One region of the Ruegeria sp. BHSA162 genome, then DNA from elsewhere that is predicted to be linked to it. Evidence: riboswitches for the same ligand, from Rfam matches in the RefSeq annotation. Region 1 holds a riboswitch; each other region holds the start of a gene.
The links. A riboswitch is a leader RNA that binds a small molecule or an ion and turns the genes downstream of it on or off. The one in region 1 is predicted to bind cobalamin.
Positions count from the first base shown of each region.

Region 2: another riboswitch for cobalamin. It lies ahead of AC2FM5_RS04975 (hypothetical protein); the one in region 1 lies ahead of AC2FM5_RS09815 (DUF1636 family protein).
Region 3: another riboswitch for cobalamin. It lies ahead of AC2FM5_RS13500 (DUF1636 family protein); the one in region 1 lies ahead of AC2FM5_RS09815 (DUF1636 family protein).

Region 1 is NZ_JBXWSK010000026.1:34,714-40,629, forward strand. It holds gene AC2FM5_RS09805 (NAD(P)-dependent oxidoreductase) at 1-193, opposite strand, end outside; gene AC2FM5_RS09810 (LysR family transcriptional regulator) at 302-1,177, shown strand; cobalamin riboswitch at 1,250-1,454, shown strand; gene AC2FM5_RS09815 (DUF1636 family protein) at 1,537-1,920, shown strand; gene cobW (cobalamin biosynthesis protein CobW) at 1,923-2,978, shown strand; gene cobN (cobaltochelatase subunit CobN) at 2,985-5,916, shown strand, end outside.
Region 2 is NZ_JBXWSK010000009.1:22,221-28,136, forward strand. It holds gene AC2FM5_RS04965 (DNA polymerase III subunit gamma/tau) at 1-720, opposite strand, end outside; gene AC2FM5_RS04970 (protein-tyrosine phosphatase family protein) at 876-1,379, shown strand; gene AC2FM5_RS04975 (hypothetical protein) at 1,383-1,790, opposite strand; cobalamin riboswitch at 1,877-2,094, opposite strand; gene AC2FM5_RS04980 (TetR/AcrR family transcriptional regulator) at 2,123-2,695, opposite strand; gene AC2FM5_RS04985 (alpha/beta hydrolase family protein) at 2,780-3,637, shown strand; RNA gene ffs (signal recognition particle sRNA small type) at 3,719-3,817, opposite strand; gene AC2FM5_RS04995 (5'-nucleotidase C-terminal domain-containing protein) at 3,857-5,725, opposite strand; gene nudC (NAD(+) diphosphatase) at 5,899-5,916, shown strand, end outside.
Region 3 is NZ_JBXWSK010000049.1:3,643-9,558, reverse strand. It holds gene AC2FM5_RS13505 (FecCD family ABC transporter permease) at 1-612, opposite strand, end outside; gene AC2FM5_RS13500 (DUF1636 family protein) at 593-991, opposite strand; cobalamin riboswitch at 1,095-1,302, opposite strand; gene AC2FM5_RS13495 (hypothetical protein) at 1,947-2,246, shown strand; gene AC2FM5_RS13490 (hypothetical protein) at 2,571-2,909, shown strand; gene AC2FM5_RS13485 (hypothetical protein) at 2,965-3,579, shown strand; gene AC2FM5_RS13480 (hypothetical protein) at 3,633-3,938, shown strand; gene AC2FM5_RS13475 (hypothetical protein) at 3,982-4,155, shown strand; gene AC2FM5_RS13470 (hypothetical protein) at 4,938-5,916, shown strand, end outside.

The sequences.
Region 1 (5,916 bases):
GCAGGCAGGTGATGACCGCATCGCAATCGCGCATCATCTGGGCCGGGCTTTCACCGGCTTTTGCTCCCTTGGCGGCGAACTCCGCCACAAGATCGGGGTTCAGGTCGTGTACCGTCAGGTCGATACCGTTGCGCAGCAGCGACCCCGACAGCTTGCCCCCCACATTGCCCAAACCGATGAAACCGACCTTCATGTTCTGCCCTCCCGCAGGCGCAATTTCGTTGACACGAGTATTTCCGTTGCCCATCGACAAAAGAAACGAATAATAAGTCAATCTAAATGCAAAATATTTTGGTGCTGAATGGACCGCCTGCCCAATCCGGCCTGGCTGCGCAGCTTCGAAGCCGCCGCCCGCCATCTGAACTTCACCACCGCCGCGCAGGAACTGGGCCTGACCCAGACGGCAGTGTCGCTGCATATCCGCTCGCTCGAGGCGGACCTCGGGCAGCCGCTTTTTGCCCGCAACGCCCGACACCTGTCGCTGACCGAGCTGGGCCAGTCCTATGCGCTGACCGTGCGCCGGGCGCTGTCGGATATTGCGCTGTCCACCAACAGCTTGTTCGGCCCCGCCTCGCGGCAGGCGCTGACCATCCGGGCGGCGATATCGACGATGACCTACTGGATCGCGGCCGAGCTGCCCGCGTTCAGCGCCCAGCACCCCGAGATCCCGGTGCGGCTGGTGTCACATATCTGGAACGACTCGGCCGCGCCTGCGGATGTGGACGTGGAAATCCGGCTGGGCTATGGCGACTGGCCCGGAGTTGCGGCCGAACAGCTGTGCTCGGAACGGCTGGTGCCCGTCTGCCGGGCGCAGGACCCGGCGCCAGACCTGCAAAACGGCCCGTTGATTCACATTCTGGGGTATGAGGACAACTGGGCGCGGTACTTCGAGGCCACGGGCACCGACCTGCCCGACCGCCCCGCGCGTAATTCGGCGGATACGACCGTCACGGCGCTGCAACTGGTGATGGCCGGCGCTGGCTATGCCACCGTTCTGGAGCGGTTCGCGCGCAACGCCATCGCCCAGGGCGCGCCGATCCGGGTTGCGGGGCCGGCGATTCCCTTTGCCCAGTCGCATTATCTGATCCGCAGCGTCAGCGCGGCGCCTCCGTCCATCCCTGCCCAGTTGTTCCTGGCCTGGCTGCGCGACCGGCTGGCCGGCGATGCCGCGGATTGATCCCGGCAAGTCGCTTTTTCGATCCGACGCGAGGCACTTGGCCCCGCGCGCTTGACAACCCCCCTGCCCGTGCCGCATGTCGCTTGCGTTGGTGTCTGTGCAAGCAGATGAAAAGGGAATGCGTCAGCGGTTTTCCGTCAAACGCAGCCGCCCCCGCGACCGTGACCGGAGAGGGTGCCCAAATGCCACTGGCTGCTGGCCGGGAAGGCGGGACATCCGACAGAGCGCCGCTCTGACATCCGCAAGCCGGGAGACCTGCCAACGCCCGAAGACAAACCGGACGGGGTGTTCCGGTGTCGGGCCCATGTCCGCAACGTGGCCCGCGCATACCCCGTCCCCCGACAACCGAGTGAGGGGGGATGAGAGACGTGACCGAGACCACACCAGTTGAACTGCTGGTCTGCACCACCTGCCGACGCGGGCTGCCCATCGAGGATGACGCCCAACGCCCCGGCACGCTGCTGCACAAGGCGCTGGCCGCTGCCGACCTGCCCGAGGGCATCACCCTGAAGCCGGTCGAATGCCTGTCGAACTGCGATCAGGGCTGTTCGATCGTTCTGCGCGGCGGGCCGTCGCGCTGGACCTTCGTCTATGAAAACCTGAACGAATCCGACCATGTCGAGATCATCGTCGAAGGCGCCACCAAATATCTGGCCGCCGATGATGGCCTTGTGAAATGGCGCGACCGCCCTGAACATTTCCGCAAGAACTGCGCCGCCCGCATTCCCCCGATTGGAGCATGAGCATGAGCACCCTCGAAAAACTTCCCGTCACCGTCATCACCGGCTTTCTCGGCTCGGGCAAGACCACGCTGATCCGCCATCTGATGCAAAACCCGCAGGGCAAGCGGCTGGCCGTGGTGGTCAACGAATTCGGCGACGTGGGCGTCGATGGCGAAATCCTGAAAAGCTGCGCGATCCCCGACTGCCCGGCGGAAAACATCATGGAACTGGCCAATGGCTGCATCTGCTGCACCGTGGCCGATGACTTCATCCCCACGATCGAGGCGCTGATGGCGCTCGACCCGCGCCCCGATCACATCCTGATCGAAACCAGCGGTCTGGCCCTGCCGAAACCGCTGCTCAAGGCGTTCGACTGGCCCGACATCCGTTCCAAGATCACCGTGGACGGCGTGATCGCTCTGGCCGATGCCGAGGCCGTGGCCGCAGGCCGCTTCGCCCCGAATGTCGCGGCGGTGGATGCCCAGCGCATGGCCGATGACTCGATCGACCACGAAACGCCCCTGTCCGAGGTGTTCGAGGATCAGATCTCGTGCGCCGACATCATCCTGCTGACCAAGCCTGACCTGGCCGGCCCCGAAGGCGTGGCCAAGGCGCGCGAGATCATCGCCGCCGAGGCGCCCCGCCCCCTGCCCGTGGTCGAAGTGGCCGAGGGTGCGGTGGACGTGCGCGTGGTGCTGGGGCTGGAGGCCGCAGCCGAAGACGACATGGACGCCCGCCCCTCGCATCACGATGGCCATGACGAACACGAACATGACGATTTCGAAAGCATTGTGGTCGAGCTGCCAGAACAGACCGACCCGGCGCAGCTGGTCGCCAATATCGAGCGTCTGGCGAACGAGCTGAACATCCTGCGGGTCAAGGGCTATGCCGCCGTTCAGGGCAAGCCGATGCGCCTGCTGGTCCAGGCGGTCGGCGCGCGGGTGCGGCACCAGTATGACCGCCCTTGGAAACCGGAGGAAGAGCGCCGCTCGCGCCTTGTGGTCATTGCCGAGCATGACGACATCGACGCAGATGCGATCCGCGGCATCCTTTCGGGCGTCACCGAGGCCGCCGAGTAAGCACCGATGCACGTCGTCTTCCGCGAAAGCCACGGGCTCGAAGAAACCGAGACCCCGACCGATCTGGGCCAGAGCTCGGCGGATCTGGTGGTGCTGTCCTTTTCGGACAGCGACCTGGGTGCTTTCGCGGTCGGCTGGCATCGCGGCGGCGGGCCCGAGGCGCGGATGCCCTCGTTGCGGCTGGCCAACCTGACGGCGCTGAAGCACCCGTTGTCGGTCGACACCTATGTTGAGCAGACGCTGGAGGGCGCCAAGGGCATCCTGATCCGGCTGATCGGCGGCGTGCCCTATTGGTCCTACGGGTTGCAGCAGGTGCTGGCGCTGGCGCAGGCCAAGGGCATCGCGCTGGCGGTGCTGCCCGCCGACGGGCGCGAGGATACGCGGCTGGACGACTATTCCACCCTGCCGGTCTCGACCCTGCGGCGGCTGGCGCATCTGTGCGACACCGGCGGCGAGGTGGCCGCGCAGGCGGCGCTGGCGCAGATGGCGCTGGCGGCGGGGCTCTATGCCGGGCCGGTGATGGGGGCCAAGACTCTGCCCGACTGCGGCGCGTGGTGCCCGGATCGCGGCGTGATTGCGCCCGAGGACGCATTCGCGGGCGAAGGCCGGCGCATCATCGTGACGTTCTACCGCGCCTACCTGACCGCGGCCGATACCGCGCCGGTCGCGGCCCTGATCCGAGAAATCCGCGCGCGGGGTCATCAGGCGGTAGGGCTGTTCGCGCCCTCGCTCAAGGCGCCTGCGGCGGCGGAATGGCTGGCCGAGATTATCCCCGAGATGACGCCCTCGGCGATCATCAATGCCACCTCGTTTTCGGGCAAGGGCGCGTCGGGCACATCGCCCTTGGACGTGGCGGGCGTGCCGGTATTTCAGGTCGCGCTGGCCACTTCGCGCCGCAATGCCTGGGCCGAGGCCGAACGCGGCATGTCGCCCGCCGATCTGGCCATGCATGTGGTCCTGCCCGAGGTAGACGGGCGTATCACAGCCGGTGTCGCCTCGTTCAAGGAGCCGGGCAAGCGCGACCCGCAACTGGAATATTCCCGTTTCGCCCACCGGCCCGAGCCCGACCGGATCACCGCCATCGTCGACCGGGCGATGGCCTGGGTGGACCTGGCCGAGAAGCCAAAGGCGCAACAGATCCCCGCGCTGGTCTTGTCCACCTATCCGGGCAAAGACTGGCAGATGGCCCATGCGGTGGGGCTGGACGCGCTGGCCTCGGCCGAGGCGATCCTGTCCGACCTGCAGGGCGCCGGCTATGACACCGCCCCCGCCGAACCGATTGCCGATACCCTGCTGGACGCCCGGATTTCCTGGCCGGTCTCGGCCTACCGCGCGGCGCTGGCGCAACTGCCCGAGGCGTTGCGCGCCGATCTGGAAACCGTCTGGGGCGCACCCGAGGACGACCCGGCCTGCGCCGATGGGGCCTTCCACTTCACCGCGCTTCGGCGCGGCAAGGCGCTGGTGGCGTTACAGCCCGAACGCGGCACTCCGGAACTGCGCGACGACGAATACCACGACCTGTCGCGCACGCCCCGGCACGGCTACGTAGCCTTCTACCTGTGGCTGCGGCACGGGTTGGGCGCCGATGCGCTGATCCATATCGGCGCCCACGGAACGCTGGAATGGCTGCCGGGCAAATCGGTGGCGCTCTCGGCGGAATGCTGGCCCGAGGCGCTGATCGGCGATCTGCCGGTGATCTATCCGTTCATCGTGAACGACCCGGGCGAGGCCGCGCAGGCCAAGCGCCGGATCGGGGCGGTGACGCTGGGCCACATTCCTCCGCCGATGAAGCAAAGCAGCACGCCCGACCGCATGGTGCGGCTGGAATCGCTGCTGGACGAGTTCTCGAACGCCGACGGGCTGGACCCCAAACGGCGCGACCGGTTGCAGGCCGATATCCGTGATGAGGCGCAGGCCATCGGGCTCGAGGCCGATCTGGGGCTGGATCAAGCCACCAGCACCGCCGAGGCGATCACCCGCATCGACCGTTTCGTCTGCGACATCAAGGAAAGCCAGTTCGGCGACGGGCTGCATGTCTTCGGCCGCGCGCCGCAGGTTGCGGGCAATTTCGACGCCGCTGCCTCGGCCCAGGCCGAACGCCAGGCCCTGCTGGATGCTCTGGCCGGCAAACGGATCGAGGCCGGGCCGTCCGGCTCGCCCTATCGTGGGCGCACCGACGTGCTGCCCACAGGGCGCAACCTGTTCACCACCGATCCGCGCTCCGTTCCCACTCGCGCGGCCTATGCGCAGGGCGTGAAACTGGCCGAAGAACTGGTGCGCCGCCACCTGCAGGAGGAGGGCGACTACCCCAAGGGCCTGATCGTCGATCTGTGGGGCTCGGCCACGATGCGGACGGCGGGCGAGGAATTCGCCATGGCGTTGCACCTGATGGGCGTCAAACCGGTCTGGGACCCGGGGTCGGAGCGGGTGAGCGGGATCGAAGTTCTGCCGATCACTGACTTGGAGCGCCCGCGGCTGGACGTGACCCTGCGCGTCTCGGGCCTGTTCCGCGACGTGTTCCCGACACTGTCGGCCCTGTTCGGACAGGCGGTCCGGGCGCTGTCGGAGCGCGATGAGGCACCCGACTGGAACCCCTATGCGGGCCACGCTCCCGCCGCCCGCGTCTATGGTCCAGCGCCGGGCAGCTATGGGCTGAACATGACCCACCTGTCCGAGACCTATACCGACGAGGCCCGCGCGCAGGCCGGTCAGGCCTGGCTGGACGCCAGCGCCTTCGCCTTCGAGGGCGAGCACATTGCCCACGACCCCGACGGGATCACCCAGCGCGTGGCGCAGGCCGACAGTTTCGTGCACCTGCAGGACCTGACCGAGACCGACCTGCTGCTGGCCAATGACTATGCTACGCACGAGGCCGGCTTTGCCGCCGCCAAGAAGCTGACCGGCGGCCAGGCGCATCTGTACCACCTGGACAATACCC
Region 2 (5,916 bases), on a different contig from region 1:
GGCACCATGGCTGATTGCCTGATCCAGCAGCGAGGTCGCATCCCGGGCCGAGCCTTCGGCGGCGCGGGTGATCAGTGCCAGCGCGTCATCCGAGATTTCCGCGCCCTCGGCGGTGGCGATCTTGCGCAGCAGGCCGATCATCACTTCGGGCTCGATCCGGCGCAGGTCGAACCGTTGGCAGCGCGACAGCACGGTGACCGGAACCTTGCGGATCTCGGTCGTGGCGAAGATGAATTTCACATGCTCGGGCGGTTCCTCCAGCGTTTTCAACAGCGCGTTGAAGGCGCTGGTCGACAGCATGTGGACTTCGTCGATGATGTAGATCTTGTACCGCGCGCTGGCGGCGCGATAGCGCACGCTGTCGATGATCTCTCGGATGTCGTTCACGCCGGTGCGGCTGGCGGCGTCCATTTCCAGCACGTCCACATGGCGACCTTCCATGATGGCCACGCAATGCTCGCACTGGCCGCAGGGTTCGGTCGTTGGGCCGCCATTGCCGTCGGGTCCGATGCAGTTCATGCCCTTGGCGATGATCCGGGCCGTGGTCGTCTTGCCGGTGCCGCGGATGCCGGTCATGATGAAGGCCTGCGCGATCCGGTCCGCCTCGAACGCGTTTTTCAGCGTGCGCACCATGGCATCCTGACCGACCAGGTCGGCAAAGGTTTCCGGGCGGTATTTTCGGGCGAGAACCTGATAGGCGGGGCTGGACTGTGTGGTCATGTCTGCTCTGACGGATTCGTACTGACGATGCAGGGTAGAGTTCCAGGTGCCCCGCGTCCACAGCACCGGTGCAGGTTTTTCGCTTTGGCGAGCGCGCGGTGTGAGGCATACTGCGCGGATCAATTTCAATCAGCCAGTTTCGGGGGGAACGTCTGATGACAAATCTTGTGGTTCATGCATTGCAGGTGGGCGGCGGTACGCTGGCCCTTACCTCGGTTCCCGGCGGTGGCGGCGACTATGAGGGAGATCTGGACCTGATTTCAGCCTGGGCGCCGGGGCTGGTGATTTCGATGACAACCCTTGCCGAACTGGTTTCTGTGGGTGCGGGCGAATTGGGCTGTGACATTCATCGGCGCGCCTGTCGGTGGGCGCATCTTCCGGTCGCCGACTTCTCGGCGCCGTCGACCGAGATATCCGGCCGATGGCCCGAAGTCAGCGCCGCCGCCCGCCATGCGCTGTCGGGCGGCGGGCGGGTACTGGTCCACTGCCGGGGCGGTTGTGGGCGGTCTGGCATGGTTGTTCTGCGCTTGATGATCGAGAGCGGCGAGCAGCCGGAACAGGCCCTGAAACGCCTGCGGGCCGTACGCCCCTGCGCGGTTGAGACTGATGCTCAGATGGACTGGGCCGTCGCCCCAGCGCGCGAGGCACTGGCGACCTGACATTCAGGCGGTTGCGCGGAACTCGCGCTCGGCCCTGACCACGGGCATGATCGCCGTGGCCTGCAGCATCGCACAGGGTCGATCACTGATGACCTGCGCAGGCAGGGCGTCGCTCTGGTCGTCAAACAGCATGTCGGCGTAGGTATCAAGGCAGTCGGACGGGGTGTCGGCGGCCGCTCCGCAATACACGCGGATCCGTTCGGGACGTGCATCGAACCGCGCCGTGCAGCCATGTTCGCAATGGGCCAGTTCGCTACTGCCTTCCACTTGGAAGTCGGGGGATGTAGCCGCCTGCGCCGTCGCCATTGCCTGCGCGATGGCCCGTGCCATGCGCGCCAATGCCGGGCAGGTCTTTCCGGTGCGCTGGCAGATGGTTGCCGCGAATTCATGGGTATCGGTCTTCCAAATCATGTTGCGCCCTCCGCGCGCTGGGCGAGGTGGATTTGGACAGACGCCGGTTTCAAGGCCAGACCCTGCCCGGACACCCCGTCCGAGTTTCGGTTTCACGTTTGATGGCAGGTCTCCTGACTTGCGGGTCTTTGCTTTGCCGACCTTCCCAACCTTGCGGTCAGTGGTATTTAGGCATCGCTCTCCGCCTACAGTTGCGGGGGCAGTCGCGGCCTTGGTCCGCTCCGGAGTTCCGGGTTGGACCGCACCGTGTTCCCTTTTCATCCCGGACCGAAACGGCACGGGAACCATCCCCTCATCGCTAGCGGTGTATCCGGGATCGAGTCAAGACGGTTTCAGCCCGGTTGCCGGAGTGAGTCCCAAGGGAACAGATCAGGCAGTCTGCGCAGCACATTCGAATCCCTGCGGGCACGGGCCAATTGCCAGCCGCCTTGCATCACGATGAACAGGGTGTCCGCAGCATTTTCAGGGTCGGAAACTCCGAACCGCGCGGCGTGGTTTCGAACTTCGATGATCCAGCTTTCATACAGACGGTCTGCATGTTCCCGAAACGCGCGGTTGTCGGGGCTTTCGAACAGGGTGGCGGCGATCGGGCAGGTCTCCCATTGGGCCGAGGTGTCGAACAGCTTCGCGATCTTGTGGCACAGGGTGGTGACCCCGTCGCGAAAATCCGCGGCGTCGTCGAATGCCGCAGCGATCATGCTCAACATCCCGTCCGAGGCCCAACTGGCCGCCGCCAGGGCCAGATCCGGCTTGCCCTTTGGAAAATGGTGATAAAGCGAACCCTTGGGGGCTTGCGCTTCGGCCAGCAATTCCGCCAGACCGACACCGTTATAGCCCGAGCGCTGGAACAGTCGGGCGGCAGTCACGATCAGGCGATCTTTGGTGTTTGGTGGACGTTGGGTCATGCAGGCCAAATATTGACAGGCCTAGACCAATTGGTCCAGACACAAAGTATTAGACCGATCGGTCCAGAGTGTTTGGAGGCAAAGATGTTGGATTCGCAGCACGCGGTTGACGTGGAAGACTTTAAGTTTCCGTCGGGCCAGACCCAGCTGGCGGCGCGGCTTTACACTCCGGCGGTCGAGCCGCAAACCGTTGTTGTGCTGAACGGCGCAACAGGAGTGCCACGTGACTACTATCAGCACTTTGCTCGCTGGCTGGCCGCCGAGCGCGGTATGGCTTGCCTGACATATGATTACCGGGATTTCGAGCATTCGCTGACCGGGCGGCTGAAAGACTCGAAGGCCACGATGGCGGACTGGGCGCTGATCGACATGCCCGCAGCGCGTGCCGAGATGCACCGTCGATACCCGCAGGCAAAACTGTGGGTGATCGGGCATTCGGTCGGTGGAATGCTGGGTCCGCTGCAACCGGAAATCGAACAGATCGACCGGATGATCTGTGTGTGCGCAGGTTTGGTGACGGTGGCCGATCACCCGTGGCCCTACAAGGGCTTGGCGACTCTGTTCTGGTATGGCCACGTGCCACCTCTGGTGCGTCTTCTGGGGTACCTGCCTGGGAAACTTCTGGGATTCGGAGCCGATTTGCCGGCGGGCGTCTATTGGCAATGGCGCAAGTGGTGTACATCGCCCACCAGCTATCTGCCCGAATTGGGAGACACGCTTCCCCAAGCGGATTGGAGCCGGGCGAACGCCACGGCGGATATCATTGCGTTCGAGGATGACCAGACAGTGCCACCGCCCGCCGTCTGGCGGCTGGCTGAACTCTATGGTCCGACCGCCCGTCGGCACTTGTTGGAGCCCAAGGATTTCGGACTGTCCGAAATCGGTCATATCGGCGCCTTCGCCCGGCGCAGCAGTGCCGTTTGGCCGCGATTGATCGCCTGACCCGCCCGCAAGCGCGGTTTTCAGGAACAACGACGAAATGCAGAGGTTGGATTGACCGGGCCGAATACGCGGCGCGGCGTCAAGTGAGAGGTTGGACATCGACCCAAGCGGGGCTCGTTGTGGCTGCTTCCTTCCGGACCTGACCAGGTTGGCGAGGCGCTTGCCCGCGCCAACCTCTCGACCGCCGATATAGGCATCACGCACCCGCTTGGCAACCCGTCACAAAGACAGGCGTACCCTAAGAAACCCGCGCGCGTCCTGCCCGTCGGTGGTGGCTGCAAAGTGGTCGAGCTCGTGCAGGTAGTTTGCAGCGCGTGGCCCGGTCTTCAGAATCACGGACCGGCCCGCCTGCGGAACAAAGGAAAAGCTTTGGGCGGTGTTTTCCACCGGATCCGGACCCAATCGTCCCGCCAGGTAGTCGCGCAAGATTCCCTGGAGGCTCAGCGGCGGCACCGGGATCAGGCGGGCCGGGTCTGGGACGGGAAAGTTGCCGCCGCCATTGGCTCGGTAGCTGTTTGATGCAACGACGAATTGTTCATCCGGATCGACGGGGCGGCCCTGAAAGGCAAGATCGCGCAGGCGGGAATGGGACGTGTCGATCAACTGGCCGCCTAAATCATATCGCGCGGGCTGGGTCAGATCGAACCTGTAGGTCACCCCATGCAGCACGTCGAAATTGTGCCCGGTGCCCTCGGGGTCGATCAGAACCTGCTCGTCGCTGTTGCCAAGTTGGGAAAACTGGGCAGCCGACATCTCCAGCCACTCGGCGATCTGGCGGCCATCCAGCAGCATGGCGGCCAGTTGGTTTGGAAACACATGCAAGTCCGAGACATGCCTTACGGTGACATCGCCAGCCGGGACTTCGGTGTAATGCCGTGGTCCGGCCCGGCCTCCGAATTTCGAAGGTGCGGCTGCGGACAGAACAGGGAGGGTTTCAAAGGTCGTTCCGGCCAGAACCGGTCGCAGGGCTGCCGCCTGTGCTGCGGCGACCAAGTTCAGCCCCTGATCCACCCCGCAAAAGGTGAAATAGCTGTGCAGGGTACGATTGATCCGGCCCACCGGCTGGGCAGCGGCTTTGCGGGTCGCCTTATGGGCGGCGGCAAAAAGTTCGACCATCTCAGGGTCTTCAGGAACGACCCGAGCGCCGGTTTCAGCCCCGCCCGGGCAGATCGCGCGCAGATGCGCGCTGTGACCAGCAATTCTCACTTCTCCCGTGGCGTTCACGGCAAGCGTCAGGTCGATCACCCCCAAATGCGACCCCGCTGATCCGGGCATGACCAAGGGTCTGGCCAGCTGCGGGTTACCATCGCTTGGGTCGGGCAGTGTCAGGTGCGTGTGTCCGGCCACGATTGCATCAATACCGTCCAGAGCAGAAAGCTGTGCGACCACATTTTCCGACATCGGCGCGGCGTCGGGCTCGCCTAGGCCGGAATGTGCAAGAGCCACAATCAGGTCGCAGCCCTGACGACGCAAATTCTCGGCCATCCGGCGCGCCGTGGAGACGGCATCCTCGGCTACGACCTGGCTTTGCAATTGTAGTGCTTCCCACTTCACCGTCTGCGGCGGCAGGATCGAGAAAACGCCAATTCGGACAGCAATGCTTTGGCCGTTGATGTGGACATGACGGGTCAGGATGGCCTGTTTCTGCCAGGGCGCGACCCCGGTCAGACACTGCAGGTTGCTGCACAAAACCGGGCAAGGTGCCCGAGAAACGATTCGGCCCAGAGTTGGCAGACCAAAGCCGAAGTCGTGGTTCCCCAGCGCAATTGTGTCGTAGCCCAAGCGCCCAAAGGCGGACATCAAGGGGTGGGTAGCGTCGGTCTGTTCGGCCGCCCAGTCACCCAGAAGTGTCCCCTGAAGGGAATCGCCGTTGTCGAACAGCAGGACAGTTGCATTTGCGTCTTCCGCCTCTTGACGTGCAGAGCGGATCAAACTGGCGGTTCGGGTGAAGCCCACACTTCGTTCCGGCCGGTCCGCATAGTAGTCGAAACTGCTCAGATTCATGTGCAGATCGGTCGTTGCAAGAATCCGGATGTGCGCGGTTTTCAAGTGGGGATGTGCCTGAAGCAGGGAGGATTTCAGAGCCAATTTTCTTCTTTTAAGTGCTGTTGTGCATACGTTTTCACTGAAAGGTAGAATACAGGCAATCGTCCGGGCTTCCATGCGTCCTTTGCGACAACGATGCTTTTTGCGAGTGTGGATTCCCATTGCGCCAGTGCCCAAGTCGTGGCAGCCCTTGTGCAAATTCCAAAGGGACAGGCATGAAACGGGCGGAAAGC
Region 3 (5,916 bases), on a different contig from region 1:
CCACAACCAGGTGCCGCATGGCAGCAGGATCGCCAGCGGGTAGATCAGGTATGACCATTGAGCCAACCCCAACCCGCCCAACATCCAGAACACGACCGTATGGGCCGCCTTGGGATCGCCGAGGAAAATCAGAATGTTGGCGCCAGCCATGATGACGAAAGACACCGCCACACCGGTCAGGACCAGGCGGTCCGCGCTTGTGGCGCCGGCCCAGCGGGCAACGCTCAGGACCGTCAGCGTGGCCGCCAGGGCACCCAGAAACGCCATGACCGGCACGGTCAGAAGCCCCAGAAACAAGCCGGTATGCAACAAGGCAAGAATGGCTCCAAACGCGCCGCCGGCCGAAATGCCCAGCAGGTGCGGATCGGCCAGCGGGTTTCTTGTGACCGCCTGGAGGGTGGCCCCGACTATCGCCAGTCCGGCCCCGACCATGACGGCAAGCAAGGCGCGCGGAAAACGGATTTCCCAGATAATCGCGGCGCGGCCCTTTGACCATGTCGGCTCGTCCGAGGATAGGCCGGCTTCGTGCAGCAACACTCCCCAGACGGTCTTGGTGGGCAGGTGACGGTATCCACCGACAGCAAAGGCGCGCTCATGAGGCGCAATCCGCATTTTCCGAAGACGCAGCCATCGCGGCTGGAATGCGGGCCAGCGTCGCGTGGCGAAGCCCGGCCGGGCGGTCGACCGAGCTGCACCATCCATCGCGCAACTGCTGGTACAGCCGGGCGAATTCCACCAATGCCCCGGTCTCTTCAGACGTCAGGCCGCCAAACAGGTAAGATGCCTTGCCCGGCGCGTGATAGGCGACGGTACAGGGTCGGGTGCACCCGGCCATGCAGGCCGCACCGGAAACGTCAAAACCTGCCAAACCGTCGTCTTCGGCCAGCGCGGCGCGCAATCGTCCGATCAGGTCAGGCCCGGGGCGTACGGCTGCGCTCTTGGGTCGGCAAGATAGGCAAACCGTGATGTGATGTGTTGATTGTCGGTTCATTTCGCCCTCCGCGAAATCGCGGGGCGGAAAGGGAACCAGTCATGTCAGCGGCGCAAGCCGAAAATGCCATCTTGGCCTCCTTCCGGGACACCCCGCCCGGGTTGAGTTGCGTTTGATGATGGCAGGTCTCCTGACTCGCGGTGTATGGCTTGCCCCGCCTTCCCAGACCTATCGGCCCAGTGGCATCCGGGGGTCGCACACCGCCTACAGTTGCGGGGGCAGTCACGGAATTGGCGTCAGAACGGCGCCGCACCGTATTCCCTTTTACCCGACCGCCGAAACGATCGGGAACCATCAGCGCAAATCTCATCCATGAGTCGGGTTGCACTGTCAACGACGTTCTGGGCGGGTGCGTAATGGAGGTATCCAGGCGACCCTTCGGCACCACCTGAGCGACAGACCGGGCCGCGAATCACGTCGTTTTGACCAACTGGATTAAGATAGCTCGGAAGGTCCCGAAACACGGCGGCGCAAGCGGGCCGACTGCCAAGCCTCCGTGAGCGGCCTCGCCTTTTCTCTTTGAATGCAGAAGCCTATCGTTGGCAAGCGTACAAAATTTACGCGCGGAGAAATCATTGATTTATCCTGTGATTGATTCAAACATACGAATTCGACACAACTTTAGCTTTACCTCCGTTGTTGTCGCTGTCGCCCGTTTCGTCGGGCCCTTCCGACTGCTGGAGTGAGTGCTGGCGGTCGGAAGGCATTTCACGAAATTCAGCGTTGGGAGGACGCGGTGCCCGGACTTAACTTACGAACCCTTCCTCGAAACTTCGCACCGGTTTTTGCCCATGACGTCATTGCGTCAGCACGCTTTGTTCACGGTCCCGGGGATCGGCAGAATATCTGTCTGCCAGCTATGTCATTGGCGGCAAAACCGGGGACCGCATAGACGTGAGCACGCAAAAAGGACCACCTATTCCACAAGCATCAGCGAACCCAAGAGGAGAAGAAAATGATTAACAAAGTTATGATGATTTCAGGCGCGACGTGTTTCGTACTGCTAGCGGCGTGTGACGACACCAGCACGTCAAGCGCACCTGCCGAACTGACCCCCGCCCAACAGGCGTGTCTGCGAGACGTGGCCAAAACAACAAACAATTCGCAAGTGGTCGTGCTCTCATCCGCGTTCAGCGAGGCTGGAACACAAGTTACCGTTGGGGTTGGAGAGGATCGGGCTCCGTGGAATTGTATTGCCTACAGTGATGGCGCGACAGCTGGTATCGAGTTCCTCGGCGACGAAGGCGCGTTGTGACCGGTTTGATGCGTAGCCGAAATCGGCTGCGCAGCACTGGCTTGATACGCTGAGGTCCGGCTTGGTCTGCAGAATAACCATCATCGCGTTCGCGACCCTTTACCTGTTGGCGTTGTTTGCGTTTGTGACGGGCACTTTTGGCTGGTTTGGACAGGAACGAGACCCATTGTCCGGCGTATTCCTTTTGCCGCTGGGTCTGCCTTGGGTCCTTGCGGTGGACCTTTTCTCAGAGTCGGCCAAACCGTGGCTCGCGGCGATTGCACCGGTGCTCAACCTGTTGGCACTGGTTTTGATATGCAGATGGGCACGTGGTTTGCGCCAGGAATGAAGGCGGAACTCTTTCCCGCAAAATGGGAGGAAAACATGGGAAAAGTGATCTTGGGGCTTGTGATCGGGCTCATCCTCGGCGTGGTTGGAGCGATGACCTTGGGCGGCGGGGCCGCGATGGGTGTCGGCGTTGCGACGGGCTTGTCCGCCGGTGTGTGCACCACATTGAAGGGAGCTCAGGCCGAGAACCTGATCACCGCCGAGCAAGCAGATCAGATCCTCAATCGCGTGAACTCCGAGATGGCATCATTGCAAGGAATTGAAACGACGGACGAGAACGTCGGCAGCGCACAGGCATGCGATGAATTTCTGGCAAAGTTGCGGGAAGCGAAGTGAGGTTTCTGCTCACCGGAAACATAACATTTACGATAGACCGACAGAGGACCTGCTTATGAAACGCAGTTTTTGGAATCTTTTCACACCCGCACTTGCGATCAGCGGAACGGCCGCCCTGGCCATGTCAGACGCCGACGACGCGTGTATCGACCATCTGCGACAGGTCGGTGGACCGGACGGTCAATCCGGTACGATCGAAAGCTCACAGTTCTCGGAAGCCGGCACGCTCGTCATCCTGCGTGACGCCGGCGGAACACTTTGGCGCTGCATTGCGTACAAGGACGGAAGCATTGGCGAGATGTCGGTTGTCGAGGCGATGGATGATGGTGGCGGAGCCATGGACGGCGCTTCCGGGTCTACAGGTAGCCAGCGCGTCACATTCGATGCCGGATCCACCGGCGCCGAGCTCGTCGGCCAACTCGCGCCAGGGGAATCGCAGCAATACGTTCTTGGCGCGAAGAACGAACAGTTCCTTTACGTCCGCGTTGCTCCCCGAAATGGATCCTTGGACTACGTCATTCGCAACCCCGATGGTTCTGAATTGCTGGGATTGATGTCTGCGGACAAGGAGTATCGCGGACAGCTGTGGCAATCCGGCGATCATGTTGTCGAGGTCATCAACCGCGGCAGCTCTGCCGTCGACTACAACGTCATTTTTGGAATTGAGTAGGTGATCGACCTGAAACCCTGAACCGCATTTCCAAAACAACCGGGGAAAAGCAGATGAAGTCCAAGACCCTAGTGGCGATCGGCGCGGTCAGTGTCTCTGTGCTTGCAGGATGCGGCGAAAGTGGCGGATCAGTGGAAGCAAGTGCACCGATTGTGGGCAGTTCCAGCGATCTGTCGTCATTTGAAGGCGCAAGAGCGGGTCAGGCTGAAATGGGCATTCAAAGTCTCGGGTTTGAACTCATCCGAAGCGAAGGGCTGACCTCGTACTGGTTCAACAAGGAGACCGGTGCTTGTGCTCGGATCACGACATCTGAGGGAAGATACTCGGACGTAGCGATGCTGCCGTCAGGTGACTGCTGACACACATTCATCTATCCCAAATCTGCAAAAAAGGAGCTTCAACTTGCATTTCGATCTGGCACATGCGGCAGTTATCGTTGTCGCCTTGATCATCACCAACCTGGCGTTGAAATCGGCCGGCGTGATCAACGAAGAAAACAAACACCAATGGAACTGGAAAGCTTTTCTGGCCTACTTCGTGGTCATATTTATCATCAATCTGGTGTGGCCGATCTAAGGCTTCAGGGCGGCAAGCCAACCGCCGATCTGACCTGGTTACCGTGAACGCGCCTCTCGGCGGGACTGCCGGCAGGAAAAGCGTGAGCATCGCTGGCTGAAAACAGAAAGGAATACGCATGCGGTTTTTGACGTCCCTCATATTCATCGGTGTTCTGGCAACCGCGGCGAATTCTGACGTCACCAGTCGAAACGGTGGCCCAAGCAACAGCCAGATGCTTTCTAAGGGCAGCGACGGAGGCGTCGATGGCATCGCTTTCTTTCGCCCAGTCCTAAGCGGGGTTTTGTATCGCTCTGGCTTCAGGGGCGGCGACAAGGGTCGGACGGGCTTGAGCAACGCTCAGCGCGAAACACTGTGCGATGAAGGGTTTTCAGCCGGGTTTTACGCGGATTTCGGCAAGAACACTGAATACGGCCGAACCAGTTGTGGAAACGGATCCTTTGACTATCAGAACGCCAGATCGTCCCGCCCCGGCAGTGTCATGGCCGCCATACACCAGGTGATTGAGGACCCTGGAAAGGGTCCTGTCCTGGTGCACTGCATGTGGGGCGTTCATTCCTCAGGCGCCTTGTCGGCAATGGCGCTTGTTCAGTTTTGCGGCTGGACGGAAGACAGGGCCAAGAAATATTGGAATGATGCCCGAAACGGGGCCCCATGTTCGGGCGGGTGTGACCAGTGGATTGACTCGAAATTCTCAAACTTCAGTGTCGACCCCAGTTTGAAGATCTCCGCCGAACAACAGGCCGCGATTTGCCCCAAATGACATCCGGAGGACTATCCAAATGAGATTCAATCTTCTGGGGTCTCTGGCTCTCATTGCACCCACAGCCTTGTGGGCGAGCGACGATGTTCGCGGAGAAGCCACGACATTTGATAGTCCCAATGGTGTTACGGAACGCTGCATTCGGATCGAAAAAGTCCCAACGGGCGAGTACAAGAACAGCGATCTTGAGGAAGAAACGGCCTATTGCGAGATCGATTTCTATGCGCCCGAAATCGCCATTTGCCCAAAAACTTGGAGCACCAGCCCGGGAATGGCCGTCTACGATATTTCGGAAGGACCCTACGTGGGGAACCGCTCTGAGTTCGAGAGAAACGCTTGCAAGGAGGGCAAGTCGGCAAAAGAACTGGCCAATGGCAGAGTGGCCAAATTCAAATCCACCATGAACCAGAAGGGTACAAGCGGAACATTTTCCACCTCGTCACTGCTCTACTATCATTTCTCAAGGTATTTCGACGCGACGGTGAAAGTTCCGGTGGCGGTCTGGCGCAGCATGGACGCTAAGGCGCATCTTACCGAGGTTGCAGAGCCCGGCCTTGCGATTTCCGGCGGATCTCATGGCGGGCGCATGAACCATGAAGGCTGGCGGGTTTTCGTGGCTGCGGATGCCGACCCGAACTCGTACCAACCGACGGATGATCTGTTCACCGCGGATCGAACGCAGATATACGGTGTCCTGCTTGATAGCCCCGGTCATCGCTACGGCTCGGAAATCAACGGCACCCGCAAGTCCGGTTGGGGCAAAGGCCAAAATCGCGATTTTCAGGAAACACCCGCTTTCCTGGCCTTGCGGTCGTCAAAACGCTTGCCCGAGGCCATTGCAGAGGGTGTCAGGGAAGGCCGAAAGGATCGGCAGATCAACAAGGACCTTGGGCCCGATGTCAGCGACCGGCAGATGGCATTCTGGATGCAGGAGCTTACCGAGATTGTTCTGCTCGACTTCATCTTCAGCCAGCAGGACCGTGTGGGAAATATTGATT